Regions from separate parts of the Nonomuraea sp. NPDC048882 genome, predicted to be linked through region 2. Evidence: riboswitches for the same ligand, from Rfam matches in the RefSeq annotation. Region 2 holds a riboswitch; the other holds the start of a gene.
The links. Region 2 has a riboswitch for cobalamin ahead of cobN (cobaltochelatase subunit CobN). Riboswitches for the same ligand answer to the same signal wherever they lie in the genome.
Positions count from the first base shown of each region.

Region 1: linked by a shared signal. The riboswitch ahead of AB0C27_RS18490 (ribonucleoside-diphosphate reductase subunit alpha) and the one ahead of cobN (cobaltochelatase subunit CobN) in region 2 are both predicted to bind cobalamin.

Region 1 covers NZ_JBEZGB010000004.1:912,214-923,146, reverse strand. Annotated here, with positions in the region: gene AB0C27_RS18500 (mechanosensitive ion channel domain-containing protein) at 1-862, opposite strand, end outside; gene AB0C27_RS18495 (ribonucleotide-diphosphate reductase subunit beta) at 875-1,870, opposite strand; gene AB0C27_RS18490 (ribonucleoside-diphosphate reductase subunit alpha) at 1,883-4,078, opposite strand; cobalamin riboswitch at 4,181-4,377, opposite strand; gene AB0C27_RS18485 (tripartite tricarboxylate transporter substrate-binding protein) at 4,382-5,365, opposite strand; gene AB0C27_RS18480 (SAM-dependent methyltransferase) at 5,463-6,239, opposite strand; gene glmS (glutamine--fructose-6-phosphate transaminase (isomerizing)) at 6,297-8,117, opposite strand; gene AB0C27_RS18470 (hypothetical protein) at 8,129-8,404, opposite strand; gene AB0C27_RS18465 (ABC transporter permease) at 8,506-9,267, opposite strand; gene AB0C27_RS18460 (ABC transporter ATP-binding protein) at 9,257-10,063, opposite strand; gene AB0C27_RS18455 (TetR/AcrR family transcriptional regulator) at 10,121-10,729, shown strand; gene AB0C27_RS18450 (N-acetylmuramoyl-L-alanine amidase) at 10,795-10,933, shown strand, end outside.
Region 2 covers NZ_JBEZGB010000022.1:93,089-104,021, reverse strand. Annotated here, with positions in the region: gene cbiE (precorrin-6y C5,15-methyltransferase (decarboxylating) subunit CbiE) at 1-745, shown strand, start outside; gene cobM (precorrin-4 C(11)-methyltransferase) at 742-1,497, shown strand; gene AB0C27_RS48055 (cobalt-precorrin-6A reductase) at 1,482-2,216, shown strand; gene AB0C27_RS48050 (precorrin-2 C(20)-methyltransferase) at 2,207-3,685, opposite strand; gene AB0C27_RS48045 (precorrin-8X methylmutase) at 3,691-4,311, opposite strand; gene cobG (precorrin-3B synthase) at 4,308-5,531, opposite strand; cobalamin riboswitch at 5,630-5,755, shown strand; gene cobN (cobaltochelatase subunit CobN) at 5,808-9,443, shown strand; gene AB0C27_RS48030 (cobyrinate a,c-diamide synthase) at 9,398-10,723, opposite strand; gene cobO (cob(I)yrinic acid a,c-diamide adenosyltransferase) at 10,732-10,933, opposite strand, start outside.

The DNA.
Region 1 (10,933 bases), on a different contig from region 2:
CCTTCTGGTCCCACAGCGGGTTTCCCTGGAGGAACTCGTACAGGGCGTCGCGGAGTTTCGGGACGGGGACGGCCCAGTCCACCCGCAGGTAGACCACGGCCAGGACGCGGCTGCCGTGGCGGGTCCAGTTCTCGAACGGGTTCTGGGTGAAGTACGACACCGGCAGCACGAGCCGCCGTTCGTCCCAGAGACGCAGCACCACGTACGTGAGCGTGAGCTCCTCGATCCGCCCCCACTCCTTCTCGACCACCACGACGTCGTCGAGGCGGAGCGCGTCGCTGAAGGCGAGTTGCAGGCCGGCCAGCACGTTGCCGATGGTCGGCTGGGCGGCGATGCCGACGACGGCGCCCGCGATGCCGGCGGAGGCGAGCAGGCCGGCGCCGAGCGCGCGGACCTGCGGGAAGGAGAAGAGCATCGCGCCGACCGCGACCACGATGATGACCGCGGCGGCGATGCGGCGGACCAGCGCGATCTGGGTCATGATCCGCCGCGCCCGCCGGTTGCGCTCGCCTTCGACCAGCACCAGCCGGTCGAGGACGACGTCGGTCAGCGCGTACGTGGCCTGCACGATCAGCCAGGTGACCGCCGCGATCGTGACCAGGCCGAGCACCCGCTCCACCGTGCCGGCCAGGGCCCGCTCGGCCGGGGCGTCGCCGAACATCCCCTGCCCGAACACCGCGTTGGCGGCCACCGCGGCGGCCATCAGGAAGGCGGGCCACGTGCAGTGCTCCACGAGGTGGCGGGCCAGGGCCCATTTGCGCCCTGCGCGGTTCAGCAGCCGCCGGAGCACCTCCACCAGGAGGATCGATCCGATCACCGCGATGAGGAGGATCGGCCAGTCCGCCGGAGACTGCACGTTCATGCCCCCTATGTCTTAGAACGTCTCGTCAAAGCTCACATTGCCCTCAACCGCCACTTGGTAAGCAGAGACACGCCGTTCGAAGAAGTTGGCCAGCTCCTGCACGTCCTGCAACTCCATGAACGCGAAGGGGTTGGCCGAGTCGTAGCGCCGGGGCAGGCCCAGCCGGGTCAGCCGCTGGTCGGCGACGTATTCGAGGTACTGGCGCATCTGCTCGACACCCATGCCGGGCATGCCGTCGCCGCAGAGGTCCGCCGCGAAGGCGAGTTCGGCGGCGACGGCCTCCTCCAGCATGAGCGTGACCTGCTTGCCCAGCTCGTCGTCGAACAGCGAAGGCTCCTCGGCGCGCACGGTGTCCACGACGCTGAACGCGAACTCCATGTGCATGGACTCGTCGCGGAAGACCCAGTTCGTCCCCGTGGCCAGACCTCCGAGCAGGCCACGGGAGCGGAACCAGTAGACGTAGGCGAACGCGCCGTAGAAGAACAGGCCCTCGATGCAGGCGGCGAAGCAGATGAGGTTCAGCAGGAACTGGCGGCGTTCCGCGGCGCTCTCCAAGCGGCGCAGGCCGTCGATGGAGTCGATCCACCGGAAGCAGAACTCGGCCTTGTCGCGGATCGAGGGAATGTGCTCGATGGCGGCGAACGCCTTGACCCGCTCGTCCGGGTCGGGCAGATAGGTGTCGAGCAGGGTCAGGTAGAACTGCACGTGCACGGCCTCCTCGTAGAGCTGCCTGCTCAGGTAGAGGCGCGCTTCGGGGGCGTTGACGTGCTGGTAGAGGTTGAGCACGAGGTTGTTGGCCACGATCGAGTCGCCGGTGGCGAAGAAGGCGACCAGCCGGTTGATCAGGTGGCGTTCCTGCGGCGTCATCTTGGCCAGGTCGGCGAGGTCGTTGTGCAGGTCGACCTCCTCGACGGTCCAGGTGTTGCGGATGGCCGCGCGGAAGCGCTCGTAGAAGTCGGGGTAGCGCATGGGACGCAGGGTGAGGTCCATGCCGGGGTCGAGCAGCATGAGAGGGGCTCCTTACTGGCAGGCTTCGCAGGTTTCCGGGTTCTCCAGCGAGCACGCGACCGCCTCGGCCGCCGCGAGCGCGGAGGAGCGGGTGGGCTGGGCCGTCACCGTGGTCTGGGCGATGCGGGTGGCGGGGCGAGAGCGCAGGTAGTACGTGGTCTTCAGGCCGCTCTTCCAGGCGTAGGCGTACATCGAGGAGAGCTTGCCGATGGTGGGGCTGGCCATGAACAGGTTGAGCGACTGCGACTGGTCGATGTACGGCTGGCGCGCGGCGGCCAGGTCGATCAGCGCCTTCTGCGGCAGCTCCCAGGCGGTGCGGTAGAGCACCTTGAGGTCCTCGGGGATGCCGGGCACGGTCTGCACCGAGCCGTCGGCCCGCTTGAGGTCGTCGCGGAGCTGCTGCGTCCACAGCCCGCGCGCCTGGAGATCGGCCACCAGATACCGGTTGACCTGGAGGAACTCACCCGACAGGGTCTCGCGCTTGAACACGTTGGAGACCTGCGGCTCGATGCACTCGTAGCAGCCGGCGATGGAGGCGATCGTGGCGGTGGGGGCGATGGCGATCATGAGCGAGTTCCGCAGGCCGGTGCGCGCGATCTTCTCGCGCAGCGCCTCCCAGCGCGCCGAGCCGGCCGCCGCGTAGTGGTCGGGGTGCAGCACACCGGCGGCGGCGCGCGTGTCGGCGTACGACGGGTGCCGGCCGCGTTCTGCCGCGAGGTCGGCCGAGGTGTCGTACGCGGCCAGCGCGATCTCCTCGGCGATCCTGGTGGACAGCTCCAGCGCCCGCGGCGAGTCGAACGGCAGCCGCAGCGTGAAGAACACGTCGGCCAGCCCCATCACGCCGAGCCCGATCGGCCGCCACCGCCGGTTGGCCGCCCCGGCCTCAGGCGTCGGGTAGAAGCCGAGGTCGATGGTGCGGTCGAGGAAGCGCACGGCGGTCCTTACGGTGCCGCGCAACCGCTCCCAGTCCATGTCGCCATCCACGCCGCCGCCGGCCAGGTGGGCTGCCAGGTTGACCGAGCCGAGGTTGCAGACGGCCGTCTCGGCGTCGCTGGTGACCTCCAGGATCTCGGTGCACAGGTTGGACAGGTGGATGACGTTCTCGGGGCGGGCAGTCTGGTTGGAGGTGCGGTTGGCGGCGTCCTTGAACGTCATCCAGCCGTTGCCGGTCTGGGCGAGGGTCCGCATCATGCGGCCGTAGAGGGTACGCGCCGAAATTTGCCTGACATATCGCCCGGCGGCCTCATAGGCGCGATATTTCGCCTCGAACTCCGCCCCGTACAGGTCGGTGAGCTCGGGCACCTCCTTCGGGTCGAACAGCGACCACATCTCGTCGGCCTCGACCCGCCGCATGAACTCGTCGGGCACCCAGTTGGCCAGGTTGAGGTTGTGGGTGCGGCGGGCGTCCTCGCCGGTGTTGTCGCGCAGTTCGAGGAACTCCTCGATGTCGGCGTGCCAGGTCTCCAGGTAGACGCAGGCCGCGCCCTTGCGCCGCCCGCCCTGGTTGACCGCCGCCACCGAGGAGTCGAGCGTGCGCAGCCAGGGGACGATGCCGTTGGAGTGGCCGTTCGTGCCCCTGATGAGGGAGCCGCGCGAGCGCACCCGGGTCCACGAGATGCCGATGCCGCCCGCGTACTTGGACAGCCTGGCCACCTGCCCGTACCTGTCGTAGATGGCTTCGAGCTCGTCGCGCGGCGAGTCGAGCAGGAAGCAGGACGAAAGCTGCGGGCGGCGCGCGCCGGAGTTGAACAGGGTGGGCGAGCTGGGCAGGTACGACAGCGTGGACATCAGCCCGTACAGCTCGGCCGCCTCGGCGACGCTCTCCGACAGCCCGCAGGCCACGCGGAGCAGGAAGTGCTGGGGCCGCTCCAGCACCGCCCGGCTCTCGGGGTGGCGCAGCAGGTAACGGTCGTAGACCGTGCGCAGCCCGAAGTACTCGAAGCGGTCGTCCGCGTCGTCCGGCACTAGCGCGTCGAGCTCGGCGGCGTGCGCGGCGACGAACTCGGCCAGCCCGTCCTGGACAAGCCCGGCCGCGTGGGTGGCGGCGACGGACTCGGAGAACGTGCGCACCCCCTGACCGGCCGCCTCGTCGGCGATCTCCTCGGCCAGCAGCCGGGCGGCTACCCGGGAGTTGGCCGGGTCGGCGATCACCCTGGCGGCGGCCTCCTCGATGGCCAGGCGGCGGTCAACCTCAACGATCTGAGTCACGTGCTCTCTCTCCTCGCGAGCTCATCCCCGTGAGGGCACGCGAGAGCACGACGGCCAGGGGTCTCCCCCGCCGCGGCGCGCTCCGGCCCGCCCTCGAGGCCCTGAACACTTCACACCGCTGGCAGGTCTTCGGGCTTGCGGGCGTGCTCGATGGCTCCTACTGGCCGTCGCTTCCCGGATCTCTCCAGTGCGTATGACGGCGGTCGTTCCCGCTCACCGCTGCGGGGCAGCCCCGGAATCGCACCGGGTTCCCTTTTGCTCCGCCTCGGGTGAGGCGAACCAGCGACGACCAGGATCCTACATCTAGTGGCCGTTCCCGCAACTACCCCAGCATGTTGTGGCTTTGGTGGCGTCGATCAGACCGAGATCGCGCAGCGTCGCCCGGGTGCGGGCGATCTCCGTGCCGAGCCAGAGCGCGAAGTCGTCGCCCGCCAGCGGGATCGTCAGCCAGCCCGCCGTCCGGCAGGCGGCCTCCCACGCCCTCGACCCCAGCACCTCGTCACACATGCGCACGGCCGCCTCGCGCCGCTCCGCGGGCATGTCCTCGGGCCCGAACGCGGCCACCCAGTCGGCGAAGTCCACCCGTACGCCGCATTCGAGCAGCGTCGGCGCGTCGAGGTCGGGCACGCGCCGGGCCGAGGACACCGCGAGCGCCCTGACCCGGCCGCGGCCGATGCCGGTGCGCCAGTTGGACAGGGGGCCGGCGGCGGCGGTGGCCCGGCCCGCCATCAGCGCGGCGACGGCCTCGCCGCTGCTGGGATAGCCGGTGTAGTCGACCTGCCTGGTGTCGGCGCCGAGCGCCTTGGCGATCAGGCCGAAGAGCAGGTGGTCGGGCTCGCCCTGCGGCCCGCCGGTCAGCAGGGTCCGGCCGGGGCCGGCGAGCAGCCGGGCGCAGAAGTCGTCGAAGTCGCGCAGCGGCGAGCCGTCGGGCACGACCACCACCTCGGCCTCGCCGCTCAGCCTGGCCAGCGGGGTGCCGGTGTCGAGCAGGCTCTGGCCGTTGTTCAACTCGGCCGCGGTGAGCGCGGGCAGGCCGGTCACGGTGATCATCGAGCCGGCGCCCAGGCCGGTGCCGGCCTCGAACCCGGCCGCTCGGGCGGCTCCGGCGAACGCCTGACCGACGCGGGCCCAGCGCCGCCGGTCGGAGTTGATCGAGAATCCGGTACGCGGTGCGGCCAGGCGCTCACCCGCGCGCTCGACACCGCACCCGGCGGCGCAGGCCGCCAGGCCGAGGCCCCAGGCGATGAAGCCCCGGCGGCGCATGATCGTGCTGCCCAAATCCCCCATTACTCTAGGTTATTAACCCATTACAAGTGGCTATACACCGGGGTCCCGGTCAACACACAAAATCACTATTTTTGCCGCTTTTTCATGATTTTTAGGCTTATCTGACTTTCTTTCCGACTCCCGCCATGAGGGACGACGGCAGCGACCAGTCACCCACCAGCTTGGGCCGGTCGGGACGCCAGTCGGTGGCCTGCACGAGCCCCGGCGGCTCCAGCGGGAAATCGCCGAAGAAGGCCCGGATCTGCGCCGGTGTGCGGTCGGCCCCGTTGCGCGAGGACGATCCCCGCTGGACGCTTCTGGCCCGCTCCTCGTCCTCGATGCGGCCGAGCGTCGTCGCGTGCGAGATCACCAGATGGCTGCCCGGCGCCATCCGTTCGCGCAGGACGGCCACCGCCCGCTGCGGGTCCCGCTCGTCCGGCAGGAAGTGCAGGATCGACACCATCAGCACGGCCACCGGCCGGTCGAGGTCGAGGAACTCACCCGCCTTCGCCAGCACCTCCTCGGGATCGAGCAGGTCGGCCTGGACGAAACAGGCCCTGCCCGGCGAGCGCCGGAGCAGGACCGTGGCGTGGGCGGCGACGACGGGATCGCGGTCGACGTAGACGACTTTGGCTTCGGGGGCCACCTCGTGCGCGCTGCCCTGGGTCGGCAGCCCGCTGCCGAGGTCGATGAACTGGGTGACCCCGGCGCGGGCCACATAACGCACGGCACGCTGGAGGAAGGCCCGGTTCGCCCGGGCCAGCGGGACCGCCTCCGGGATCAGCTCCGCCAGGTGATCGATGGCCTGGCGGTCGACCGCGTAGTTGTCCTTCCCGCCGAGCATGTAGTCGTACATGCGTGCGGGATGGGGCCGGTGTTGGTCGAACTGCCGCACAGTTTGAATTTATGCCGTCCGCAGCGAGATAACGATAGTTTGGCCCGAATTAGCCTCTTACTCGACCGTAACGCTCTTGGCGAGATTGCGAGGCTTGTCCACATCGCGGCCGAGCGCCACGGCGGCGTAATAGGCGAGGAGCTGCAGCGGGATCGTCAGCAGGATGGGATCGAGCTCGATCTCGTTCTTCGGGATGACGATGACGTCGTCGGCCAGTTTGGCGTCGGGCGCGCGGTGGCCGACCATGAGCACCCGGCCGCCGCGGGCGCGGATCTCGCCGAGCGTGGTGAGGTTCTTGTCGAGCAGCTCGTCGTCGGGCACGATCGCGACCGTCGGCATGTCGGGGCCGATCAGGGCGAGCGGGCCGTGCTTGAGCTCGCTGGCCGGATAGGCCTCGGCGTGCACGTACGAGATCTCCTTGAGCTTCTGCGCGCCCTCGCGGGCCACCGGGTAGCCGCGCACGCGGCCGACGAACATCATGCTCGGGTGCTGGGCGTACTTCTTGGCCAGCTCCGCGATCTCCTCGCTCTGGGCGAGGATCTGCTCGATCTGGCCGGGCAGCCGGCGCAGCCCGTCCACGATGCGCCGCCCGTCGGCGGGCGACAGGTCGCGCACCCGGCCGAGGTGCAACGCCAGCAGCGCGAACGCCACCGAGGTCGAGGTGAACGCCTTGGTCGAGGCGACCGACACCTCGGGGCCCGCGTGCAGGTAGATGCCGCCGTCGACCTCGCGGGCGATGGCGCTGCCCACGGCGTTGACGATGCCGATCACCCGGCCGCCCTTGCGCTTGAGCTCCTGGACGGCGGCGAGCGTGTCGTACGTCTCCCCCGACTGGCTGATCGCGACGTAGAGCGTGTCGGGGTCGACGACCGGGTTGCGGTAGCGGAACTCGCTGGCCGGCTCGGCGTCGGCCGGGATGCGGGCCAGCTCCTCGATGAGCTGCGCCCCGATCTGCCCCGAGTAGTACGCCGACCCGCAGCCGATGATCTTCACCTGGCGGAAGCCCCGCGTCTCGCGGGCGTCCATGTTGAGGCCGCCGAGGTGGGCGACGTGGAAACGCTCGTCGAGCCGCCCGCTCATGGTGCGGGTGATCGTCTCGGGCTGCTCGGAGATCTCCTTGAGCAGGTAGTGCTCGTAGCCGCCGGTGTCGTAGTGGCCGGCGTCCCAGTCGACGGTCAGCGGCTCCTTGGCCGTCTCGCGGGCGTCGCTGGCGAAGGTGTGGAAGCCGTCGGCCTTGAGCACGGCCAGCTCGCCGTCCTCCAGGTGGACGACCTGACGGGTGTAGCGGACCAGCGCGGCCACGTCGGAGGCGGCGAACATCTCCTTCTCGCCGATGCCGAGCACGATCGGGCTGCCGTTGCGGGCCACCACCACCTCGCCGGGCCGCTCGGAGTCGATCACGGCGATGCCGTAGGTGCCGACGACGCTCTTGAGCGTCTTCCGTACGGCCTCCTCCAGCGACTCGTTCTCGTCGGCGGCGTGCGCGATCAGGTGCGCGAGCACCTCGGTGTCGGTCTCGGAGGCGAACACCACGCCGTCGGCCTCCAGCTTGGCGCGCAGCTCGCCGGCGTTCTCGATGATGCCGTTGTGCACGACCGCGATGCGCTCGTCCGCGGACAGGTGCGGGTGGGCGTTGACGTCACTCGGCACGCCGTGCGTGGCCCAGCGGGTGTGCCCGATGCCGAGGCCGCCCTTGAACCTGGCCGGCACGACCTTGGCCAGATCGGCCACCCGGCCCTTGACCTTGCGCACCTTGAGGCCCTTGTTGGACACGACGACCCCCGCCGAGTCGTAGCCCCGGTATTCGAGCCGCTGCAGCCCCTCCAGCAGGATGGGCGCGGCGTCCTTGGGGCCGACGTAGGCCACGATTCCGCACATCGAGGTCTCCTCTATCCGTAAACGATCCTGCGAAGCTGCCGTAGCGACAGCTCCGGCGCCGCGACCCGGCGGGCGTCTAACTCGCCGGCGATCCTGGGGAAGATCTCGTCGTTGGTGAATCCCCTGGCCTTCAGCTCCCCGTGCCGGCGGCGGACGAACTCCTCGGCCGGCTCGGAGAAGTACGACAGCACGTCGGCGACCACGCGGGCCGCCTCGCCCGGACCGAGCGGGCTCGTCCTCGTGAGGTGGGTGATGAGATCTTCGTACGGATGCCGTGTCGTGGACACAGACGAGGACACTACGGCTCTGGAGTGAGACACGCCAACATCCTGCCCGAAATCGGGCAGGATTTAACGTCAGAGGGCTCCGGAACGACCCCAGCCTCACGTCAGAGGGTCGCGGAACGGCCCCAGCCCTGGCCGAAGCGCCGGCAGGCGAACGCGCCGGCGGCCACGCCGAGCCCGGCCAGCACCGCCGCGGGACCGGCCGTGCCCGCCACGTCACCCCTGACGGCGGCCTGCAGCATGGTCGTGGCCCAGTAGCCGGGCGAGAGCGGCGCGACGGCCTGCGCCCAGGCGGGCATCAGCGCGTACGGGACCAGCGCCCCGCCCAGCGCGCTGACCGACAGGGCGACGATGTTGCACAGGGTGCTGAGCCCGCCCTGGCTGCGTACGACAGCGGCGACGGCCGTGCCGACGCACAGCAACGCGAAACACCACGCGGCCACGGCCAGCGCGAGCGGCCAGAGCGGTCCCGCCGGGCGCAGGCCGACCACGAGCACCCCGTACGCCAGCAGCACGGTCTGCTGGACGACCAGCACGCCGAAGACCGGCAGCGCCTTGCCGATCATGATCTCGGGGACCCTGGCGCGGGTGGCACGCAGGCGGTCCCAGGTGTGCCAGGTGCGTTCGGTGAGAGTGGCGGTGGCGACGTCGGCCATCGACAACACCGAGAACATCACCAGCAGGCCGGTCACCGCCTGGGTGGCCTCGCCGAGCATGCCCTTGAAGATGAGCATGAGCACCATCGGCATGACGAGGTAGCTGACGAAGTGGGCGGGATCGCGCCGTCGCAGCAACACGTTGTGCCCGGCCAGCACGATGATCCGCCGCAGTGAGGCGCGGGGGCGGCTCGGGGCTTCATGTGACATGTGACAGCTCCCGGTAGAGGTCGTCGAGGGACGGCCGGCGGATGTCGATGCCGAGCACGGGCCGGTCGAGGCCGCGCAGCAACTCGACCAGAGTGGCCGTCGGATCGGTGGTCGCCACGGCGATCTCCGCCGCGCCCTCCACCGTCACCCTGACCTCACCCGGCAGGTCCCGCAGCAGGTCGGCGGCGGCACCCCTGGCGATCACCCGCCCGTTCCCTGCCACCGCGACCGTGGCCGCCAGCTCGGTCAGCTCCGGCAGGTAGTGGGTGCAGTAGACGACGGCGGCCCCGCCCTGCGCCCGGCGGCGTACGGCGGCGAGCAGCGCGGCGCGTGTTTCGGGGTCGGCGCCCGCGGTGGGCTCGTCGAGGAGCAGCACCTCCGGCTCCGGCAGGAGCGCGGTGGCGGCCTGCGTGCGGCGCTGCTGGCCGCCGGAGAGCAGGCCGACCCGCCGGTCGAGCACCTCGGTGAGGGCCAGCTCCTCCGCCGTGCCCTCGACGGCCGCGGCCAGGGCCCGGCCGCGCAGCCCGGCCAGGCCGCCGAAGAGCCGCAGCGTCTCGCGTACGGTGATGCTCGGGTAGAGCGCGAGGTGCTGCGGGGCCATCCCCACGTCGCCCCCGACCCGCACCCGCCCCGCGTCCGGCGCGGTGAGACCGGCGGCGATCTCGAAGAACGTCGTCTTCCCCGCCCCGTTGTGCCCGACCAGGCCCGCGATCTCCCCCGGCTCGACCCGCAGGTCGAAGCCGTCGAGCGCGACGACCCCGCCGTAACGCTTGACCAGTCCTTCGGCTGTCAGCATGACGACCCGCCTCCCTCAGTCTACGTCGTAGACTGCTCTACACTGTAGACTGATGCCGTGCGGAAGCTCAAGACCTCGCGGCAGCCGGAGATCCTCGACGCGGCGCTCGCCATCGCCGACGAACGCGGGCTCGACGCCCTGTCCATGCGGGCCGTGGCGGAGCGGGTCGGGGTGACGCCCATGGCTCTCTACGGCTATTTCCGCAACAAGGACGAGCTGCTCGACGCCCTGGTGGGGCGGCTGCTCACCGGACTGACCCCGTCCGAGGCGGCGGGCACGTGGCAGGAGCGGCTGTCGGAGATCGCGCAGGCGACCCGGCGGCTGGCCCGGGAGCATCCCGCGGTCTTCCCGCTGCTGCTCTTCCGGGCCTCGGTGACGCCCGACGGGGTGCGCGTGGTGGATCTGATCTATCAGGCGCTGCTCGACGCGGGGGTGCCGGAGGCGGACGTACCCAGGATCGAGCGACTGGTGAGCACGTTCGTGCTGGGGTTCGCGATCTCCGAGGTGAACGGGCGCTTCTCCAGCGCCTCGGACGAGTCGCGGACGCGGCGGGGGGCCGATCTGCCCGCGCACCGGCGGCTGGCGGGGCGTCTGGCGGTCGATGACTGGGATGCCGAGTTCGCAGCGGATCTGGCAGATCTCATGCGTATCATCCGACCCGTCTGACACATCCCTTTCCGGGGCATGGTTACGGTGAGTAGTTGTTCCGTGACATTCCTGGGGAGATGTTCATGCACCTCTGGCTGGCCGCCGCCCTGGCCGCAGGCACCCTCACCACACCCGCCGCCCTCCCGCCCGCCGTACCTGGACGGCATCCGCTCACCGGGATGGCGGCCTTCGGGACCGCAGCCGCCGGAACGACTTCAGGGG
Region 2 (10,933 bases):
CGGCCCCAGCCCGATGACGGTGCTGTCGGACCTGGGCGCGGCGTCGGAGTCGGAGCTGCGAGGCACCGCGGACGGGTGGACGGCCACAGCGTCCTCGTCCCTGCCCTCGTCGCTGCCCTCGTCGCTGAACGTGATCGCGATCGAGTGCGTCGCCGAGCCGGGCACCGAGCCGCTGGCCCGCGTCCCCGGCCTGCCCGACACGGCGTTCGAGCACGACGGTCAGCTCACCAAGCGCGAAGTCCGCGCCGTCAGCCTGTCGCGGCTGGCACCGGTGCCCGGCGAACTGCTGTGGGACGTCGGCGCGGGGGCGGGCAGCATCGCCGTCGAGTGGATGCGCGCCCATCCGGCGTGCGCGGCCGTCGCCATCGAGAGCCGGGCCGATCGGGCCGCCGCGATCCGGCGCAACGCCGATGCCCTCGGCGTGCCGTCGCTGCGGGTCGTCGAAGGCAGGGCGCCCGCCGCCCTCGACGGGCTGCCCGCGCCGGACGCCGTGTTCGTCGGCGGCGGTGCGACGGCCCCCGGACTGCTGGAGAAATGCTGGGCGGCGCTGCGGCCCGGCGGCAGGCTCGTGGTCAACGCCGTCACCCTGGAGTCCGAGGCCGTCGTGGCCGGATGGTACGCCAGGCTCGGCGGTGATCTGGTGCGCCTGGCCGTGCAGCGTGCCTCGCCCGTCGGCTCGTTCACGGGATGGCGGGCCGCGATGCCGGTGACCGTCTGGTCGGTCACCAGGAAGGACCAGCCGTGACCGTCTATTTCATCGGAGCGGGCCCCGGCGCGGCAGACCTGATCACGCTGCGCGGGCTGCGGCGGCTGGAGTCCGCGCCGGTGTGCCTGTACGCGGGCTCGCTGGTGCCCCGTGAGCTCCTCGCCTCGTGCCCCGAGGGAGCCAGGCTGGTGGACACGGCGAATCTGACCCTCGACGAGATCGTCGCGGAGCTGACCGCCGCCCACGATCAGGGCCTGGACGTGGCGCGGCTGCACTCGGGCGACCCGTCGGTGTTCAGCGCGGTGGCCGAGCAGATGCGCCGGCTGGACGCGCTCGGGGTGCCGTACGAGGTGGTTCCCGGAGTGCCGGCGTTCGCGGCGGCGGCGGCCTCGCTCGGCAGGGAGCTGACCGTGCCGGGGGTCGGCCAGACGATCATCCTGACCCGCACCTCGGCGCGGGCCACGCCGATGCCCGAGGGCGAGGACCTGGCCACGCTCGGCGCCAGTGGCGCGACGATGGTGCTGCACCTCGCCGTGCAGCGGATCGACGCGGTGGTGGCCGAGCTGCTGCCCTCCTACGGCCCCGACTGCCCGGTGGCGGTGGTCGCGCGGGCCAGCAGGGCCGACGAGGTGATCCTGCGCGGCACGCTGGCCGACATCGCCGGGCAGGTCCACGAGGCCGGCGTCCGGCGTACGGCGGTGATCGTCGTCGGGCGGGTGCTCTCGGCGACGCAGTTCCCCGACAGCCACCTCTACAGCGCCGAACGGGCCCGGCCGTGCGCCGGATCCTGATCCTGGGCGGCACCGCCGAGGCGCGGGCCCTGGCCGCAGACTTGGCCGGTGGGGGCACGCATGTGGTGTCGTCACTGGCCGGACGGGTGACCAATCCCCGCCTGCCGGTGGGCGAGGTGCGGGAGGGCGGGTTCGGCGGGCCGGACGGGCTGGCCGCCTGGCTGACCGCCGAGCGGATCGACGCCGTGGTGGACGCCACGCATCCGTTCGCGGCGCGAATGTCGGCCTCCGCGGCCGAGGCCTCGGCACGGACCGGTGTGCCGCTGCTCGTCTTGCGCAGACCGGGCTGGCGGGAGAGCCCGGATGACGCCTGGCGGCGCGTTCCCTCCCTGGAGGAGGCGGCCGCCCGGCTGACCGGCATGCCGGTGGAGCGGGTGTTCCTCACGACCGGCCGCCGGAGCCTGCCGGTCTTCAGCGGATTGTCCGGAGTGTGGCTGCTGGCCAGGTCGGTCGACCCGCCCGACGCGCCCGTCCCGGCTCACGTGCACGTGCTGCTCGACCGCGGCCCGTACACGGTCGAGGGGGAGCGGTCCCTCATCCTGGAGCACCGGCTGGACGTGCTGGTCACCAAGGACAGCGGCGGGGAGATGGCGGCCGCCAAGCTCGTGGCGGCGCGCGAGCTGGGACTTCCGGTGATCATGGTCGATCGGCCGCCACCGCCGCCGGGCGTCCGGGTGGTGGACACCGTGGCCGTGGCGGCCGCCTGGGCTCAGGGATAGCGACGGGGCGTGTAGACGGCGCCCTCGTCCGTGACCCGGGTCGTCGAGGAGCCGATGATCAGCAGACAGCGCATGTCGACCTGGGCGGGATCCAACGCGCCGAGCGTGGTGACGGTGACGCTCTCCCGCTCGCCGCCGACGTCGCGGCCGATCACCACGGGGGTGGCGCCGTCGCGGTGCTCCAGCAGCACGTCACGGGCCGCGCCGAGCTGCCAGGTACGGCTGCGCGAGGCCGGGTTGTAGATCGCCAGCACCAGGTCCGCCCGAGCCGCGGCCGACAGCCGCTCGGCCACCACCTCCCACGGCTTGAGCAGGTCCGACAGCGACAGCACACAGTAGTCATGGCCCAGGGGGGCGCCGACCCGGCTGGCCACCGCCTGCGCGGCGGTCAGACCGGGGACGACCCGCACCGGCACACCGGGGAAGTCGGCCGCCGCTTCCATGATCGCGCTGGCCATGGCGAACACGCCGGGGTCGCCGGAGGACACCACGGCCACCCGGGCCCCTTCGCGGGCCAGCTCGAACGCGTGCCTGGCCCGCTCCGCCTCCACCCGGTTGTCGGTACGGTGGCGGCGCTGGCGCGGGTTCGGCGCCACCCGATCCACGTACGGACCGTAGCCGACCAGGTCCGTCGCCGCCGCCAGCGCCTCCTGCGCCTCCGGGGTGAGCCACGACCGCCCGGCGGGGCCGAGGCCGACCACGGTCACCTCTCCCCGCGCCTCGGCCGCAGGACGCTCGGGCACGAAGGTCCGCTCGGCCGGGCTGGCCAGCAGGGCCAGCGAGAAGTACGGCACACCGTCCGCATTGACGTCCTTGAGCGGTGCCACCCGCTCGGCGCCCATGGTGGCACGCTCGACGTACCAGGCGTCGTCGAGCCGTCCGGCCTCGGCCAGGGCGTCGCGCACCTTCGTGAAGGTCCGGCCCAGCTTGAGCACGGCGGCGGAGTCGGTGCCGCGCAGCCGCTCGGCCAGTTCGCCGGCGGGCAGCGTGCCGGGCAGCACGGTGAGCACCTCGTCCCGCTCCACCAGGGGACGGCCGAGCACGGCGGAGGCGGCGCTGACGGAGGTGACCCCTGGCACCACCTCCGTCGGGTAGCGGTGCGCGAGCCGCTTGTGCAGGTGCATGTAGGAGCCGTAGAACAGCGGGTCGCCCTCCGCCAGCACGACCACGGTGCGCCCGGCCTCCAGGTGCGCGGCCAGCCGTTCGGCGCAGTCGGCGTAGAAGTCGTCGAGCGCGCCCTGGTAGCCGCCGGGGTGGTCGGTCGTCTCCGTGGTCAGCGGGTAGAGCAGGAGCTCTTCGATCTGCCCCGCCTTCATGTACGGCAGCGCGATCGAGCGGGCGATGCTCCGCCCGTGCCGGGCGGCGTGGTAGGCGATCACGTCCGCCTCGCCGATCAGCCTGGCGGTCTTGACCGTGACCAGTTCCGGATCACCGGGGCCGAGACCGACCCCGTACAGCCGTCCCGTCATGGCGCTCACTCCGTCTCGCTCGCGAGGGCGTTGACCGCCGCCGCCGTCATCGCACTGCCGCCGCGACGGCCGTGCACCACCAGGTGGTCCAGGTCGCTGTCCGCCAGCGCCCGCTTGGACTCGGCCGCGCCGATGAACCCCACGGGGATGCCGAGCACCGCCGCGGGCCTGCCCGCGCCCTCCGCGACCAGTTCGAGCAGGCGGAACAGGGCGGTGGGCGCGTTGCCGATCGCCACCACAGCGCCGTCGAGGCGGCCGCGCCAGAGTTCGAGAGCGGCGGCGCTGCGGGTGGTGCCGAGCCGTTCGGCCAGCTCGGGCACGCCGGGCTCACCGAGCGTGCACAGCACCTCGTTGGCGGCGGGCAGCCTGCGCCTGGTCACGCCGGAGGCGACCATCATGGCGTCGCACAGCACGGGCGCGCCACGGCGCAGCGCCTCCCTGGCCCTGACCACCACGGCGGGCGACCAGTCCAGGTCGGCGACCAGATCGGTCATCCCGCAGGCGTGGATCATCCGCACCGCCACCTGCGCGACCTCCGGCGGCATGCCGCTGAGGTCGGTCTCGGCGCGGATGGTCGCGAACGAGCGCCGGTAGATCTCGGCGCCGTCGCGGAGGTAGTCGTTCACTGCTGCCTTTCCTGGTAACCGTCTTCGGTGGCGATCAGCTGGACGACCCGGCCGCGGGGAAGCCCGCAGCGGCGCTCGCAGCCGGACCAGTGCACGGGCGCGGGCGGGGCGGCGTCCAGGCCGCTCACCCAGCGCCGCGCGTCGGCCTGGACGTCCGCGAGCGACTTGGCGCAGCCCGGACGGCCGGTGCAGGCGGTGACGCCGGCCCACGGCGATGCCGGGTCGAGGACGAGCCCGGCCTCTGCGAGGGTGTCCGCCGCGCGATCCGCCGCTCCGGGGGACAGGTCGAGCAGGACGGCGGTGCGCCAGGGAGTGAGCCGCACCGTGGGTCCTGCGTTCGCGAGCGCCACGGCCTGGGCGGGCGTCAACCGGCCCAGTGGCACCAGAGCTTCCAGCGCGACGCGGCCGTCCCGCTGGGCGATGCGTCCGGCGCGCCTGATGGCGGGCGGATCGGGTGATTCGGGCGATTCGGCTGGAGCGGCGGCGTGCCGGCTCGCCTCCCCGGAGCCGCCGGAGCCGCCGGAGTGTCCTGAGCCGTCCGGGTCGTCCGAGTCGCCGGGTGGTCCGGCGGTGGGGCCGTTCAGGCGGGCGGCGATGCGCCGGGGGCCGTCCGCCAGCTCGTGGATGCGCCACGCCGCGTGCGCAGCTCGTTCGTCGAGGAACGCCTCAGCCGCGGCGATCATGAGGGTGATCGCCGAGTCCGGGCGGGCGTCGAGCCCTAGGTCCGCGCCGGCCAGCAGCAGCCGCCCTGGTCCTGCGCCCGCCGCCACGAAGGTGACGTCCGCGCCGAGCCCGGTCACGTCTCCCGTGCCGTCGTCCAGCGCGAACAGGAACCGTCCCGGCAGCCCGGCGAGGCGGGCACGTGAGCACAGCGCCCGGTCGAGGGCGTCCACCATCGGTTGCGTGTCGAGCGACCCCGTGGCGCCCCGCCCGCTCAACGGCGAGCCGACGATGTTGCGGACCCGTTCGTGCGCGGCGGACGGGAGCAGGCCCGCGGACGCGATCCGCGCGGCGAAGGCGGACGCCGAGCGCAGGCCGCGCACCTGCACGTTCGCCCGTGAGGTGAGCTCGATCACCCCCGAGCCGAGCTCGTCCGCGCAGGCCGCGATCTCGCGGAGCTGAGGAGCGGTGACGGCGCCGCCGGGCAGGCGAACCCGTGCCAGCGGACCGTCCGCGGCCTCGTGCACCTGTAGCGCTCCCGGACAGGCATCAGGGCGCACTCGTCCGGAAAAGTCGGCTATGGACACGATGAGGATGGTAACGCCACTTCTGGCGGGGGCAGCTCCTGCCGTAGGCTCCCGGTAGGCGATGGCAAAGGGAGGAAGCCGGTGCGAAACCGGCGCGGTCCCGCCACTGTGACCGGGGAGCGAACCCCACCGCAGGCCACGACCCGGCAACGGGTGGGAAGGCCGGGGTGAGCGCTGATCCGGGAGCCAGGAGACTCCTGCCGTCGCGACACCCGCGACCGGGGCGAGGACCCCGAGGGAGGATGCGTCGTGCCTGGCGACAGCCCTACCGTTCTGCTGCTCTCGACCTCCGACACAGACCTGTTGAGTGCCCGCGCCAGTGGCGCGGCCTACCGATGGGGCAACCCCGCCAGGCTGGCCGCAGAAGACCTGCCGGACCTGCTCGAAGGCGTCGATCTGGTCGTCGTCCGCCTGCTGGGCGGACGCAGGGCCTGGGAAGAGGGCCTGGACGCGCTGCTGGCGCAGCCGCGCCAGGTCGTGGTCCTCGGCGGGGAGCAGGCCCCGGACGCCGAGCTGATGGAGCTGTCCACGGTCACCGGCGGCGTCTGCGCCGAGGCACACGCCTACCTCGCCCATGGCGGACCGGCGAACCTGGCCGAGCTGCACGCGTTCCTGACCGACACCGTCCTGCTCACGGGGCACGGCTTCGCGCCGCCCGCACCCGCACCGTCCTGGGGATGGCTGGAGCGCGTGACCGGCTCCAGGAGCGGGCCGGTGGTGGGAGTGCTGTACTACCGCGCGCATCACATGGCCGGCAACACCGCGTTCGTCGAGACGCTCTGCGCCGCCATCGAGGAGGCGGGCGGGCAGGCGCTGCCGGTCTTCTGCTCCTCGCTGCGTACGGCCGAGCCCGAACTGCTCGACACGCTGAGGGCGGCCGACGCGCTCGTGGTGACCGTGCTCGCGGCGGGCGGCTCCCGGCCGGCCACCGCGGGAGCCGGCGGTGACGACGAGGCCTGGGACGTCGGCGCGCTCGCCGCGCTGGACGTGCCGATCCTCCAGGGACTCTGCCTGACCACCTCGAAGCAGGCGTGGGAGGAGAACGACGACGGGCTCTCGCCGCTCGACGCGGCCTCGCAGGTGGCGATCCCCGAGTTCGACGGGCGGATCATCACGGTGCCGTTCTCGTTCAAGGAGATCGACCAGGACGGGCTCACCGTCTACGCCGCCGACGCCGAGAGGGCCGCCAGGGTCGCGGGCATCGCCGTACGGCACGGCCTGCTGCGGCACACCCCGCCCGCCGAGCGTCGCCTGGTCGTGATGCTGTCGGCGTACCCGACCAAGCACTCCCGGGTGGGCAACGCCGTCGGGCTGGACACCCCGGCCAGCACCGTGCGGCTGCTGGCCCGGCTCGCCGAGGCGGGCTACGACCTGGGCGACGGCTTCCCCGGGGTGGCCGAGCAGGACGGCGACGCGCTCATCCACGCGCTCATCGCCGCCGGCGGCCAGGACCAGGACTGGCTGACCGAGGAGCACCTCGCGGGCAACCCGGTACGCATCTCCGCCGCATCGTACGAGAGCTGGTACCGGACGCTCCCCGAGCGGCTGCGGGCCGGGATGGAACGGCACTGGGGGCCGCCACCGGGCGAGCTGTTCGTGCACGACGGAGACATCGTGCTGGCCGCGCTGCGCGCCGGGAACCTGGTGGTGATGGTGCAGCCGCCGCGCGGCTTCGGCGAGAACCCGATCGCCATCTACCACGACCCCGACCTGCCGCCGAGCCACCACTACCTGGCCGCCTACCGCTGGCTGTCGGCCGAGTTCGGCGCGCACGCGATGGTGCACGTGGGCAAGCACGGCAACCTGGAATGGCTGCCGGGCAAGTCGGCCGGCATGTCCGCCGCCTGCGGCACCGACGCCGCCATCGGCGACCTGCCGCTGATCTACCCGTTCCTGGTCAACGACCCGGGCGAGGGCACCCAGGCCAAGCGCAGGGCGCACGCCGTGCTGGTCGACCACATGGTGCCGCCGATGGCCCGCGCCGACACCTACGGCGACATCGCCCGGCTGGAACAACTGCTGGACGAGCACGCCACCATCGCCGCCATGGACCCGGCCAAGCTGCCCGCCGTCCGGGCGCAGATCTGGACGCTGATCCAGGCCGCCCGGCTCGACCACGACCTCGGGCTGGCCGACCGGCCGCACGACAGCGAGTTCGACGACTTCATCCTGCACGTGGACGGCTGGCTGTGCGAGGTGAAGGACGCCCAGATCCGCGACGGCCTGCACGTGCTGGGACAGGCTCCGACCGGCCAGGTGCGGGTGGACCTGGTGCTGGCCATGTTGCGGGCCCGGCAGATGTGGTCGGGCAGGGAGACGCTGCCCGGCCTGCGCGAGGCACTCGGGCTGGCCGAGGACGGCACGGCCGGGCTGGGCGAGGTGGACCGGGCGGAGGCCGTGGCCCGGGCCCTGATCGAGGGGATGGAGGAGCGCGGCTGGGCGCCGGACGCCGCGCCTGAGGTCGCCCGCGCGGTGCTCGGGATCGGGCCCGCCGGCCAGGCGGGTGTGGTGCTCCCGACCTGGCCCGCCGGCCGGGCGGACCTCGTCACCCGCATCCTGACGTTCGCCGCCACCGAGGTGGTGCCCCGCCTGGCCCGTACCACCGACGAGCTGGACCACCTCCTGCACGCCCTGGACGGCGGCTACGTCCCGGCGGGCCCCAGCGGCTCGCCGATGCGCGGCCTGATCAACGTCCTGCCGACCGGCCGCAACTTCTACTCCGTCGACCCCCGCGCGGTCCCCAGCCGGCTGGCCTGGGAGACCGGTCAGGCCATGGCGGAATCGCTGCTGGAGCGCTATCACGCCGACACGGGGGAGTGGCCGCGCTCGGTCGGCCTGTCCGTCTGGGGCACCAGCGCCATGCGGACGGCGGGCGACGACGTGGCCGAGGTGCTCGCGCTGCTCGGCATCCGCCCCGAATGGGACGAGGCGTCGCGCCGGGTCACGAGTCTGGAGCCCATCCCGCTGCCCGAGCTGGGCCGCCCCAGGATCGACGTGACGGTCCGCATCAGCGGCTTCTTCCGCGACGCCTTCCCGCACGTGGTGACCATGCTCGACGACGCCGTACGCCTGGCCGCCCGGCTGGAGGAGCCGGAGGAGGACAACTACGTGCGCGCCCACACCCGCCGGAGCGGCGGCGACGAGCGTCAGGCGACGATGCGCATCTTCGGCTCGGCGCCCGGCGCGTACGGGGCCGGGCTGCTGCCGCTCATCGACAGCCGCAACTGGCGCGACGACGCCGACCTGGCCGAGGTGTACGCGGCGTGGGGCGGCTTCGCCTACGGCCGCGACCTCGACGGCGTCGCCGCCCGCCCGCAGATGGAGGACGCCTACCGCCGGATCGCCGTGGCGGCCAAGAACGTCGACACCCGCGAGCACGACATCGCCGACTCCGACGACTACTTCCAGTACCACGGCGGCATGATCGCCACCGTCCGGGCGCTCACCGGCCGGGCGCCCGCCGCGTACGTGGGCGACAGCACGCGCCCCGACGCGGTACGCACCCGCACCCTGTCGGAGGAGACCTCGCGCGTCTTCCGCGCCAGGGTCGTCAACCCCCGATGGCTGGCCGCGATGCGGCGGCACGGCTACAAGGGTGCCTTCGAGCTGGCCGCGACCGTCGACTACCTGTTCGGCTACGATGCCACCGCCGGCGTGATGGCCGACTGGATGTACGACAAGCTCACCGAGACGTACGTGCTGGACCCGGAGAACCAGGCGTTCATGGCCGAGTCGAACCCCTGGGCGCTGCACGGCATCGCCGAGCGGCTGCTCGAGGCCGCCGAGCGCGGCATGTGGGAGCACCCCGACCCGGATCTGCTGCGCGGCCTGCAAGAGGTCTACCTCAAGACCGAGGGCGACTTGGAGGACGACACCAGCCGCTGAGCCAGGCCGGGCGCTCCGGCCCAGTGCAGGTGCAGGTAGGACGCGGTCACGAGGGCGTCGCCGAACCCGTCGGCGCCGCCCTCCCATCGGAACAACGGCTCGGTGGTGAGGTCGGCGACCGTGCGGTGGAACTCGTGGCCGCGGAAGCGCTCGCCCGCCCTCGTCAGTGGCGACCGCCTGACCGCCACCGCCTCCCGGTAGCCGAGTGTCAGCCGGGACGTCATCCGCGCCCGCCCCGGCACCCGCCCGCACATGCGCTGCCCGTCGAGCTGCTCGCACAGGTAGAGCAGCCCGGCGCACTCGGCCGCGATCGGCCCGCCGAAGGCCGCCACCTGCTCGCGCAACGGGGCGTTGGCGGCCAGCTCGGCGGCGTACATTTCGGGGAAGCCGCCGCCGACGACCAGTGCCGCGGTCCCGTCCGGCAGCTTCTCGTCCCGCAGCGGGTCGAACACCGCGATGTCGGCGCCGGCCGCGCGCAGCAGTTCCACGTGCTCGGCGTAGCCGAAGGTGAACGCGGCTCCGCCCGCCACGGCCACCACCGGGCCGGTTCCGGCGTCATCCGGCGCGTCATCCGGCCCGGGCGCCCATGGTGCCACGTCCAGCGGCGGGGACGAGGCCGCCAGCCGTACGAGCGCGTCGAGATCGCACGAGCGGGCCACCAGCGCGCCCAGCCGGTCCACCGCGGCCACCGCCGCCGCCTCGCGCTCGGCGGCGGGCACCAGTCCCAGATGCCTGGACGGCGTCGAGACGGCGTCGTCACGGCGGACGGCGCCCAGCACCGGCACCCCCGCCGCCGCCAGCGCGGCGCGGCAGAGTTCTTCGTGCCGGTCGGAGCCCACCCGGTTCAGCACCACGCCGGCGACGCGCACCCGGGGATCGAACGTGGCGAACCCGTGCGCCACGGCCGCCACCGACCGGCTCTGCCTGGCCGCGTCCACGACCAGGACCACCGGAGCGTCCAGCAGCCTGGCGACGTGCGCGGTCGAGGCGAAGTCCGTGTCACCCCGGCCGTCGAACAGCCCCATCACCCCCTCGACCACCGCCACGTCGCATCCCGCCGCCCCGTGCAGGAACAGCGGCGCGATCCGCTCCTCGCCCACCAGCCACGGATCCAGGTTGCGGCCAGGACGCCCTGTGGCCAGCGAGTGATAGCCGGGATCGATGTAGTCGGGCCCCACCTTGTGCGGCGAGACCCTGAGCCCGCGGGCCCGCAGCGCCGCCATCAGCCCCGTGGCCACCGTGGTCTTGCCGCTCCCTGACGACGGCGCGGCGATGACCAGCCGGGGGACTACCACTCGATGCCCTTCTGGCCCTTCTGCCCTGCGTCCATGGGGTGGCGTACCTTGCCCATCTCCGTCACCAGATCGGCGACCTCGATCAGCCGGCCGGGGGCGTCCCTGCCGGTGACCACCACGTGCTGGCCGCCCGGCCTGCCGGTGAGCGTCTCCAGCACGTCGTCCAGGTCCAGCCAGCCCCACTTCAGCGGGTAC